One region of the Paenibacillus sp. FSL H7-689 genome, then DNA from elsewhere that is predicted to be linked to it. Evidence: riboswitches for the same ligand, from Rfam matches in the RefSeq annotation. Region 1 holds a riboswitch; the other holds the start of a gene.

The links. Region 1 has a riboswitch for cyclic di-AMP ahead of C170_RS20540 (3D domain-containing protein). Riboswitches for the same ligand answer to the same signal wherever they lie in the genome.
Region 2: it holds a riboswitch for cyclic di-AMP, as region 1 does, so the genes downstream of both, C170_RS14940 (hypothetical protein) here and C170_RS20540 (3D domain-containing protein) in region 1, are expected to answer to the same signal.

What each region holds. Positions count from the first base shown of each region.
Region 1 covers NZ_ASPU01000028.1:200,637-205,745, forward strand. Annotated here, with positions in the region: gene C170_RS20525 (M20 family metallopeptidase) at 1-113, opposite strand, end outside; gene C170_RS20530 (ABC transporter substrate-binding protein/permease) at 297-1,760, shown strand; gene C170_RS20535 (amino acid ABC transporter ATP-binding protein) at 1,747-2,469, shown strand; cyclic di-AMP (ydaO/yuaA leader) riboswitch at 2,688-2,882, shown strand; gene C170_RS20540 (3D domain-containing protein) at 2,885-3,559, shown strand; gene C170_RS20545 (polysaccharide deacetylase family protein) at 3,669-4,460, opposite strand; gene C170_RS20550 (prenylated flavin chaperone LpdD) at 4,615-4,956, shown strand; gene C170_RS20555 (PspA/IM30 family protein) at 5,068-5,109, shown strand, end outside.
Region 2 covers NZ_ASPU01000015.1:848,118-853,226, forward strand. Annotated here, with positions in the region: gene C170_RS14930 (Nramp family divalent metal transporter) at 1-1,285, shown strand, start outside; gene C170_RS14935 (HAD family hydrolase) at 1,390-2,073, opposite strand; gene C170_RS14940 (hypothetical protein) at 2,314-2,712, opposite strand; cyclic di-AMP (ydaO/yuaA leader) riboswitch at 2,828-3,003, opposite strand; gene C170_RS14945 (glutathione peroxidase) at 3,375-3,854, shown strand; tRNA gene C170_RS14950 (tRNA-Leu) at 4,002-4,084, opposite strand; gene C170_RS14955 (urease accessory protein UreF) at 4,528-5,109, shown strand, end outside.

The DNA of each region.
Region 1 (5,109 bases):
AGATACTCTTCATTTCCCAGTTCGGGGTTGGCACCGATATATGATGAAATGGCTTTAAAACGGGAAGCATATTGATCAATAACCGTCAGAATTTGTGATTTGTTAGCTGTCATTAGTAAACTCCTTATGCAAAAATGAAAATAATTCATTGATTATATCATGTTTGCTTCATTTTTTCAGAAACAAGTCAAGATTTGTAATGTCAAAATGCATTGCATAATCATGCATTGTACTTTATAATGACTCAGTCATCAACATGAGAAGCATACAAAGTATTGTAAGGGGAGAGAAAAAGGTTGAAATTAATAAGTCGTTACACCATGATGCTGTTGACCTTTGTTATTCTGCTGACGACTGCCGTTCCTGTGGCACTTGCAAGTGGAACTACAGATAATTCAAGCAGTAAAAAGCTGGTGCTCGGTACAAGTGCCGATTTTGCACCATATGAATTCCATAAAGTGATTAATGGCAAAGATGAAATCGTTGGCTTCGATATTGAGATCGCCAAAGAGATTGCCAAAGATCTTGGCGCTGAGCTTGTGATTGAGGATATGGGCTTTGACGGTCTCCTGCCTTCATTGCAGAGCGGGCGTGTTGATCTGGTGATTTCAGGTATGACGCCGACGGATGAGCGGAAGAAAAGTATCGATTTTTCCGACACCTATTATAAATCAAAACAAGTGATTATGGTTCGAAATGTGGATAAAGACAAATATCCAACTATGGCAGAACTTGAAAATGCGAAGATTGGCGTTCAGAAAGGCTCCATTCAGGAAACGATCGGACAGAGTATTCCAGGGGCGAAGCTTACTGCGCTGGATAAAATCTCGGATATCGTGCTTCAACTGCAAACAAAACGCATTGATGCGGCAATCGTTGAAGATACCGTTGCTGCAGGTTATCTGGACGATATCATTGGACTTGCTGCTGCTGTTCCGGACGAAGAGCAAGCAGAAGCGGCAATCGGGATTCGTAAAGGTAATACCGAGCTGCTAGCTGCAGTAAATGGAACACTGGAGCGACTGAAAAGCGAAGATAAAATCAATCAGATGGTGACGGACGCCAGCCTCTTGATGGCGGATAAAGCGAACAAATCACAAAATATTTTCCAAGTATTCTGGGAGTACAAAAGTTTCTATGCTACAGGTGTAGGATACACACTTCTGTTGTCTGCACTTGGGGTTATCTTCGGGGTAATTATTGGATTGATCATCTGTTTGTTCCGTTTGCATGACGCTGCAATCTTGCGCTGGATCGGTACGGCATACGTTGAAGTGATCCGTGGCACACCGATGCTGGTACAATTGATGATTATTTACTATGGTTTTTCCCTGAGCTTTGGCATTAACTTCACTGCACTTCAGGCAGGTATCATTACACTTTCAATCAATAGTGGTGCCTATCTGGCGGAGATTTTCCGTGCAGGTATCCAAGGTGTGGATCGTGGTCAGTTGGAGGCAGCGCGTTCATTAGGTATGGGAAGAGGCGCCGCGATGCGTTATATCATATTGCCACAAGCCTTCAAAGCTGTATTACCAGCGATCGGTAATGAATTCATAACTATCATCAAAGAATCCTCCATTATCTCCGTTATCGGTATGGTGGATATTATGTATCAGGCAAGTGTAGTCAAGAACATTACGTACCAAGGCTTGAGTCCATTTTTGATTGCAGCAGCCATCTACTTTGTAATGACGTTCATTTTGTCCAAGCTGCTGGGACGACTGGAAAGGAAGTTGAGTGCAAGTGATAGACGTTAGACAATTACACAAATCTTATGGAAATAACGATGTGCTTAAGGGCATAAACGTGACGATTGGCAAAGGTGAGGTTGTCGTGGTTATCGGTCCTTCCGGTTCAGGTAAAAGTACGTTCTTGCGTTGTTTGAACCTGCTGGAACAGCCTACCTCAGGAGAGATTGATTTTGAAGGCGTGTCAATCACGGACCCCAAGCATAACATTAACGCAACTCGTGAGAAAATGGGCATGGTGTTCCAGCACTTCAACCTGTTCCCACACAAAACGGTAGAGCAAAACATTACGATTGCTCCGATTAAAGTAAAGAAACAATCCACTCAGGAAGCGGAGAAAATTGCCGCTGATCTGCTTAACACCGTAGGCTTGTACGATAAAAAAGATACATTCCCGAATCAGCTGTCTGGTGGACAGAAGCAGCGGATCGCCATTGCTAGAGCATTGGCCATGCAGCCGCATGTGATGCTGTTTGACGAGCCAACTTCGGCACTGGACCCCGAGATGGTCGGTGAAGTGCTGGATGTCATGAAACGCCTTGCAGAAGGCGGGATGACAATGGTCATCGTAACCCATGAGATGGGTTTTGCACGTGAAGTGGGAGACCGAATCCTGTTCATGGATGGCGGGGTTATTGTGGAAGAGGGAACACCTGATGAGGTGTTTGGAGCTCCAAAAAATTCACGTACACGTGATTTTCTTGCCAAAGTACTCTAAACGATGTGATTAAATAGCGTTACTGACTTCGAGTCGGTAACGCTATTTTTTATGGATAATAATGACGTATGGATTCGGAAAAGTAACTATTCTGTTACCAAATGTAAAGGAATCGGGTCAACCAAACTTTCTGAATTAACCAGTATTCTTACAAATGCTTACAAGCTAAAAACCATTTGGTAAGAATTACTACAAGTTCAGGTTACAAAATTGTGATATATTGAACTCTGCCGAAACTTCCGGACAGGGAGTGCGGGGGATGTAACGATGCAGATTGTGCAGGGGGAAGATCTACAGCACACTGCTTGGGGTGAATTGGGTACATAACGTTTCAAATGTAACGAAGAACCTATAGGGTGGGCTCCTCATCCGAATCCGACAACTAACTTCGCAGGCACAATGAGGGAGGAAGACCATGATTAACAAGAAACGTATAGCCAAAACAGCAGTAGCATTAATGACAACAGCAATGCTCATTCAAGCCGTTCCGGCTCACGCCGATTCAGTTCATGTGGCCAAAGAAGGGGATACCTTCTACACCTTATCAAAACAATATGGAGTAGCACTCAACACGTTAATTAAAGCAAACAACGACATTTCGGCTTACAACATTTATGGTGGTTTGAAAATTACGATTCCCGGTAAGGCAAACAATGTAGCAGCCGCTGCGGCAACGGAGAGCAAGACCCAAGCGAAGACTGTTACTACAGCAAGCTTGGACGTCAACGCAGATAACAAAGTTGTTCAAGCCTGGGGTAAAACATTCGATTACAGCAAAGCTGTGAACGTAAAAGCAACGGCATACTCTGCAGATCCGTCTGAAAATGGAGGCTGGGGTGCAGTCGATTATTTCGGAAATGACCTTGAACTGGGTACGATTGCAGTTGATCCAAGTGTAATTCCACTTGGAACTAAAGTACTGGTAACTGGTCACAGCCATCCAGGATTGCCAAAACAAGCTTTTGTAGCCACAGCACGTGATGTGGGCGGTGCAATCAAGGGTCACCGGATTGATATCTTTATCCCGGGTAGCAAACAGTCTGTAAGCTCATTTGGTTTTCAGGATATCGAGCTGTACATTCTGAAGTAGAGAGAAAATAACATTTAAAATGAATTCAAACAGGGTGTCTGCCAGTCGCTAAATTTGCGATTGAACAGCACCCTTTTAATATTCTCATTTATTTTCTATCAAGTTCATCTTAATCTTTGGCCTTTGGCAATCCCAACATTTCGTCCAAGGTGACCAGTTCATATCCCCGATTACGTAGTTCCTCAATAATTTCAGGCAAAGCCTCAATCGTGCCGTTCAGGTTTGACCCTACACCGCCTCCAGCATGTTGCAGAACGATGGAGCCGGGTTTTACGGCAGACAGGATATTATCTTTCACCTGTTCCTTTGAAAGGCCTTTCCAGTCCAGGGAGTCTACGTTCCAGTTCACAATGCTATAGTGTTGTTTGGCAGCCCATCTCAGCTGTTCTTCATTAATGTCTCCATAAGGTGGCCGAATCATCTTGGGCGTATAACCCGCCAAACGTTGAATAATATCCCCGGTATGTAAAATTTGTTTGCGAAAGGCATTCATCGACAGCTTACTGAATTCAGGATGATTGTAGCTGTGATTACCAACCATATGCCCTTCCTTAACAATGCGTTTCACTAGATCCGGATGTTTCTCAGCACGACTACCCACGATGAAGAATGTAGCTCTGACATTGTATTTCTTCAATACATCCAGTACTTGTGGAGTAAATCGTGGATCAGGTACATCATCAAAAGTCAGTGCAACCTTCTTGGTTGAAGGACCATTGGTTTTGAACGTATCGGCATATTTTTGACGTAACTGTCCCAATGTCAGTTGTTCTTCTTCCGCAGAATCCGAACCTGATACTGATCCAATTGATGGGCTTGAAACATCCCGCGATGAAACTGGAGCATGATATCCCCCTAGAAAAATAACGATAACCATCAGCATAATGAGGCGTACGCGCATAATAACAGCCTCCTTTTCCAAAATGACGTTCTCCTTGGTATGCCCGGGGGCTCCATAAAATATGCGTAGTGTGAGAAGTTTCATTGCGGATTTAGCTTATGACAGCCATAATTCCTCCATATATAACATATAGAAAAGGATAGGTGGATAGGATATGAGTACATATGATTTGAAATCCATACGTTTACAGGTGATTGAAGCAGGAGAGGATAAGGTTTTTCTCGTTACCGGAGGAAAGGCGCATATTGGCGCCGTAGCCACGTTCTACGTGGATCATGAGCGCGTAAGCGGGACGACAGTACATATTCCTGGGCATAAAGAACAAGAGCTGTGTGAGCGGCTTGCCCGAAAGGCTGCCTTGCAGCTGAAAGTAACCGTTACGGTGATCATGGGTATCCATTTTGATTCCATCACGCGGATGCAGATCGACGAAATCGTGCAGACTGCAGAGAGGTTGATGGAGGATCATCTGAACAAAGATAAACGATCTTCCTGACATAAGAGCCATCGAATGTTTTGATTTTATTTGCTAAAATTGAAACGAGTTGTAGATTGTTACGTATGTATGTTTATATACGATGTAATATCGACTAGGAGGAATAACATAATGTCCATTTTCAAACGTTTGCGTGATCTAACTATGTCTAAC
Region 2 (5,109 bases), on a different contig from region 1:
CCTTGGAGAAGCACATAGTTCCATGAAAGTTCCGCAGAATGCTGCATGGTGGAAGAAATTCCTCGCCTTTGTAGGCCCAGGATACCTTGTTGCCGTAGGTTACATGGACCCGGGGAACTGGGCAACAGATATCGCAGGCGGCTCGCAGTTCGGGTATACCTTGTTATCCGTTATCCTGTTATCGAACCTGATGGCCGTTGTCCTTCAGTCGCTGGCTGGCAAGCTCGGTATCGTCACTGGACGGGATCTGGCTCAAGCCTGTCGTGAACGATTCAGCATGCCTGTTGTTATGATGTTATGGATTCTGTGTGAGCTTGCCATTGCAGCTACCGATCTGGCTGAAGTCATTGGTTCTGCCATCGCATTAAAACTGTTATTTAACATCCCCATGTTATACGGCGTTATCATCACCGCAGTTGATGTACTCCTGATTCTTGTTCTGCAAAACAAAGGCTTCCGCGCTTTGGAAACTCTCGTCATTGTGCTGATGGCAACCATCGCCCTCTGCTTCGGGATTGATCTGTTTCTGGCAAAACCGGATATGGGCGGTGTTCTCCATGGTTTTGTACCAAATGTTGAGATTCTGCAAAACCCGGCCATGCTCTATATTGCCATTGGTATTATCGGAGCAACCGTGATGCCGCATAATCTGTACCTGCATTCTTCCATTGTGCAGACCCGTCAGATCGAACAGACACCACAGGGCAAAAAAGAAGCCATTCGGTACTCGACCATGGATTCTACGATTGCGCTGACACTGGCCCTGTTCATCAATGCAGCCATCCTGATTGTATCTGCTGCTGTATTCCACAGTGCTGGTATGACGCAGGTTGCTGAGATCGCTGATGCCTATCATCTGCTGACACCTCTATTAGGTACTACGGTTGCAAGTATTCTGTTCGGTGTGGCGCTGTTAGCATCAGGTCAGAACTCTACCCTTACAGGTACACTCGCTGGGCAGATCGTTATGGAAGGTTTCCTGAACATTCGAATTCCGGCATGGCTACGCAGACTGGTCACACGTCTGATCGCCATCATCCCGGCGGTAATTGTGACAGCCATTGCAGGAGAACATGGCACAGAAGAACTGCTCATTTTGAGTCAGGTCGTGCTGTCGCTTCAATTGCCCTTTGCTGTAATTCCCCTGGTGATGTTCACAAGTGATAAAAAAAGCATGGGTGCATTCGCCAACAAATTGTGGCTCAAAATCATCTCATGGGTCATTGCCGCGATTATCGTTGTGCTGAATGTATATCTGATCATTCAGACGATCCGGTTGTTCTAATCTCATTTTAATTGGCTAAATACTAAAAAGGCTGATCAACTCCGGTATTTTATACCCAGTTGATCAGCCTTTATTGTTGCAATCCAATAAACAACCATCTGAATCTAATCCTGATTTGGCATCAGTAACGGCAGGAGTTGATCCAATGAATCAACAGTCCAATCCGCACGGTTGTCATCCGATAGTTCTGGCTGGAATCTTCCGTAACCCTGCATAATTCGAATCGTACGCATGCCCAGATTCCGAGCAGGTATAATGTCGTTATCGATCCGATCTCCGATCATGACGGCTTCCTCCGGTTCACAACCGGCCTGCTTCAAGGCCACAGCGTATAACTCAGGGTCTGGCTTGGACACTCCTTCTTCAGCCGAACATGCCAGAACATCAACATACTTCCGCAAGCCGTAGCTCTCCAGTCTCTCTTCCGTTCCAGGACTCTGATTGGCAATAATGCCAATGCGATAATGCCGTGACAACTGCTGAAGAACGGAATCTGCTGAAGGAAAAGGACGTTCAAGATCTTTTTGAAACTTCAGCTTGTCCTGAATCTGTTTCTGATGCCCCTCGTCTTCAACAAATGTGCGAATTGCCACTCTCATAGGCCATTGCTCATATTTTCGGTAACAGTTCGCGAACAGTTCGCGTACCGCCTCAATCTTCACCGGATACCCCAAAGCACAAGCTTCACGGACAAACTGTCCGATAATATCATCAACCGGCTCCCATTCATCCACCAGCGTATCTCCAACATCAAAAAACAACCATTTCAATCCACCTACATCCGGCACGCCAATTCCTCCTTGTAAGCCACAGGTGATTCCTGATCCTAATCTAAAAGTTCGTGTTCAAAAAGTCTTGAACTACCTTTAAAACCATAAAAAAGAAGACTCACCATCCTGCATGAGTCTCCTCAAACTTCCGTTTATCGATGAATCAATTTCATAATACCTTGAGTAAATTCTGAAATTGATTCTAATACATTCAATTATAACAGGCACCTTACACCTGAGCAATCACAAGCTATGGCATTAACCATTGAGGAGAAAGCCAACTTCCCCATTGAGCGAATATACAATCCGGTCTGCGCCCATGCCCCGATAGATGCCCTTAGGATGACTCTGCTCCGTAATGACGCACAGGGATTTCGATGTCCATGAACGGCAGATCTGTAAATAACGACAGGTCAGATTCAGGCTGTTCTCGAAAATAAACACGTTGCCTACGCTGCCCTGCGGCAAAAACCATTTTTGAGCTGCAGCCGTATTCATGCGAATGACATGTTCTACTCCGATTCTACGGAGTCTGCGCTCTTCCCCTGCACTGTTGGTTAGAACGGCAAACGGCATTTTTTTGTACATCAGCAATTTGATAAATTTGCGTCCTGCTTCATTTGGAGCAGTCACTAAGATCATCTCAGTATCCATCATTCGTTCCTCCCTTGGCGTGAAAAGACAACAAAAAAGAAGCGTGGGGGACCAAGGCCTCCCGAACGCTTCTTAAATAACCCATGGCGAAAACACCATGAACCAGCGTACGGCTTGTTGCCTCTCCCTTTAACGCTTACGAGGTTAGCTGACGGATTCGGGCGCGAGAGTCGCCCTATTTCCGGCTGTCACCGGAAAATTCACCCCATGAATGCCCACTGTCCTGGACAGCGCATTCCGTTGGTTCCCCCGTTTCCCATTCATTAATGAATGGAAACTCAGCGATTAAAACATCGTTCGTATATCTTAAGGTAAGATCGAGCGATATTATCGTTTGTTTCGTTTTTCAAGTACATTTTAGTTTAAATTGAAATTACGTTATGAATCATACACCCGTGCCATGTCGGTGTAAAGTCCGCCCAGATCACCAAATCGGCAGATTTTTGCCAATTCCTATCCATAATAACGCTTACAACAAAGTTATACTCTATCTATCTCTTCAAGGCTATCTAATTCTCACTCTGGCGTAAATCACTTCGCAATTCATTCACGTATTCTGCACAACTTGCCTGTTTTGATTCTTTTAACACCATATTAGTTTTGCAATATTTAATTGCAACCAATATAATAGAAGATATAAGAGTAAATAAATGGAGGCGATTTAGATGACAGTCTACGATTACAAAGTGAATACCCTTCGCGGTCAAGAAGTTGAAATGTCCGACTACCGTGACAAAGTGCTCCTGATTGTGAATACGGCAAGCTCATGCGGCCTTACCCCTCAATTCAAAGGTCTGCAAGAATTGCAAGACAAGTTTCAAGATGCTCCATTTGAAGTGCTTGGTTTCCCAAGCAACCAGTTTGCACAGGAAAAAGGATCTTCCGACGATATTGCCGAGTTCTGTCAGATGAATTATGGCGTGAGTTTCCCCATGTTTGAGAAAATTGATGTGAACGGCTCAAGCGCTCACCCTCTTTTCCAACACCTTAGCACAGAGGCTCCTGGCCTGCTCGGCTCCAAAGCAATCAAATGGAATTTCACCAAATTCCTCGTGGATCAGAACGGACAGGTCATTAAACGTTATGCTCCCAAAACAACACCGGACAAGATTGAAGAAGATATCAAGAACTTACTTCAAAAATAATACACAGGCCACCCGTAGCCGGAAGGTAGAGCAACATTCCTCCGGTAATGGATGGCCTTTTTTCAACCCAGATGTCATACTGTTCGAAAAAGACAAAAAAAAGAAGCTTCCCATTAATGGAAAGCTTCTTTTTAATCGTTCATATGATGCGGTCGAGAGGACTCGAACCTCCACGGGCATACGCCCACTACCCCCTCAAGATAGCGTGTCTGCCATTCCACCACGACCGCATGTCGTAAATAATCGGCAACAGAATTGATTATACCGGGTTCAGAACTAAAAGTAAAGTATTTTTTAATACTTCTTTTTCAGCTAGGCATTTTCATCAAAAATCGCATAATCTCGTCATCTTTACCCATGAACTGCATATGATTAGATTTGATCCCCTCTTTTTCGGTAAGAGCCGATCTTGTTGATTCATTTATATATAGTCCTTCCTTATATATAGTCCTCCATGAACTTCACCACATAAATAACACAATAAGTTATATAAAATAACACAAATATTAAATTCCAGATTTAATCCATTAATTTCACGGATACTATTGACAAAAAGCGGACATTTATGGGATGATAACTATCATATAATTCGGATTTTTAAACATAAAGCAAACAAAAAGGAATATAAATGTCACTTTAAGTGACATTTAACGAACACAGGAGGCGAATGATTGTGAACCGTGGGAATAAGCTGCTCGATTATGTCAAACTGCTTGATTCCTCTATTCAGGTTGGAGGGTTCACCCATTCCTTCGGCATGGATATCCATATCAGGGAGGGTACCATTCGTAATGCTGAAGATCTCGAATCATTCATGCGTTGTCAGTTGCATCCGAGCATCGTTCGTCTTGAAGGTATGGCCATCAAAGGCATCTATACCGCAGCAGATCACAAGGATACATGGCGGATAGCTCTGATCGACAAGCTTGTCCATGTTCAGCGAACCCCTGGAGATCTCAGAGAACAAGCTGCCGCCATGGGTAAACGATTGATCAGACTCGCACGCGCTCTGCACCCCTGGATTGAATTCAGCCAGCTCGAACAGATCTTTGCCAAATACGATTCGGTTGGCTGCCTCTCCACTGTTCATGCCTGGATTAACCACCACCTCGACATCCCGGTCGAAGAGGCGGTCCTTGGTTACCTGCATTCAGCCATGAATGCCTGCATAACCGAAGCCTCCAAAGTCATTCCCCTGAACAACGATACAACCAAGGATCTGATGGTCCGCCTGGCCACAGATCTGGAGAATGAA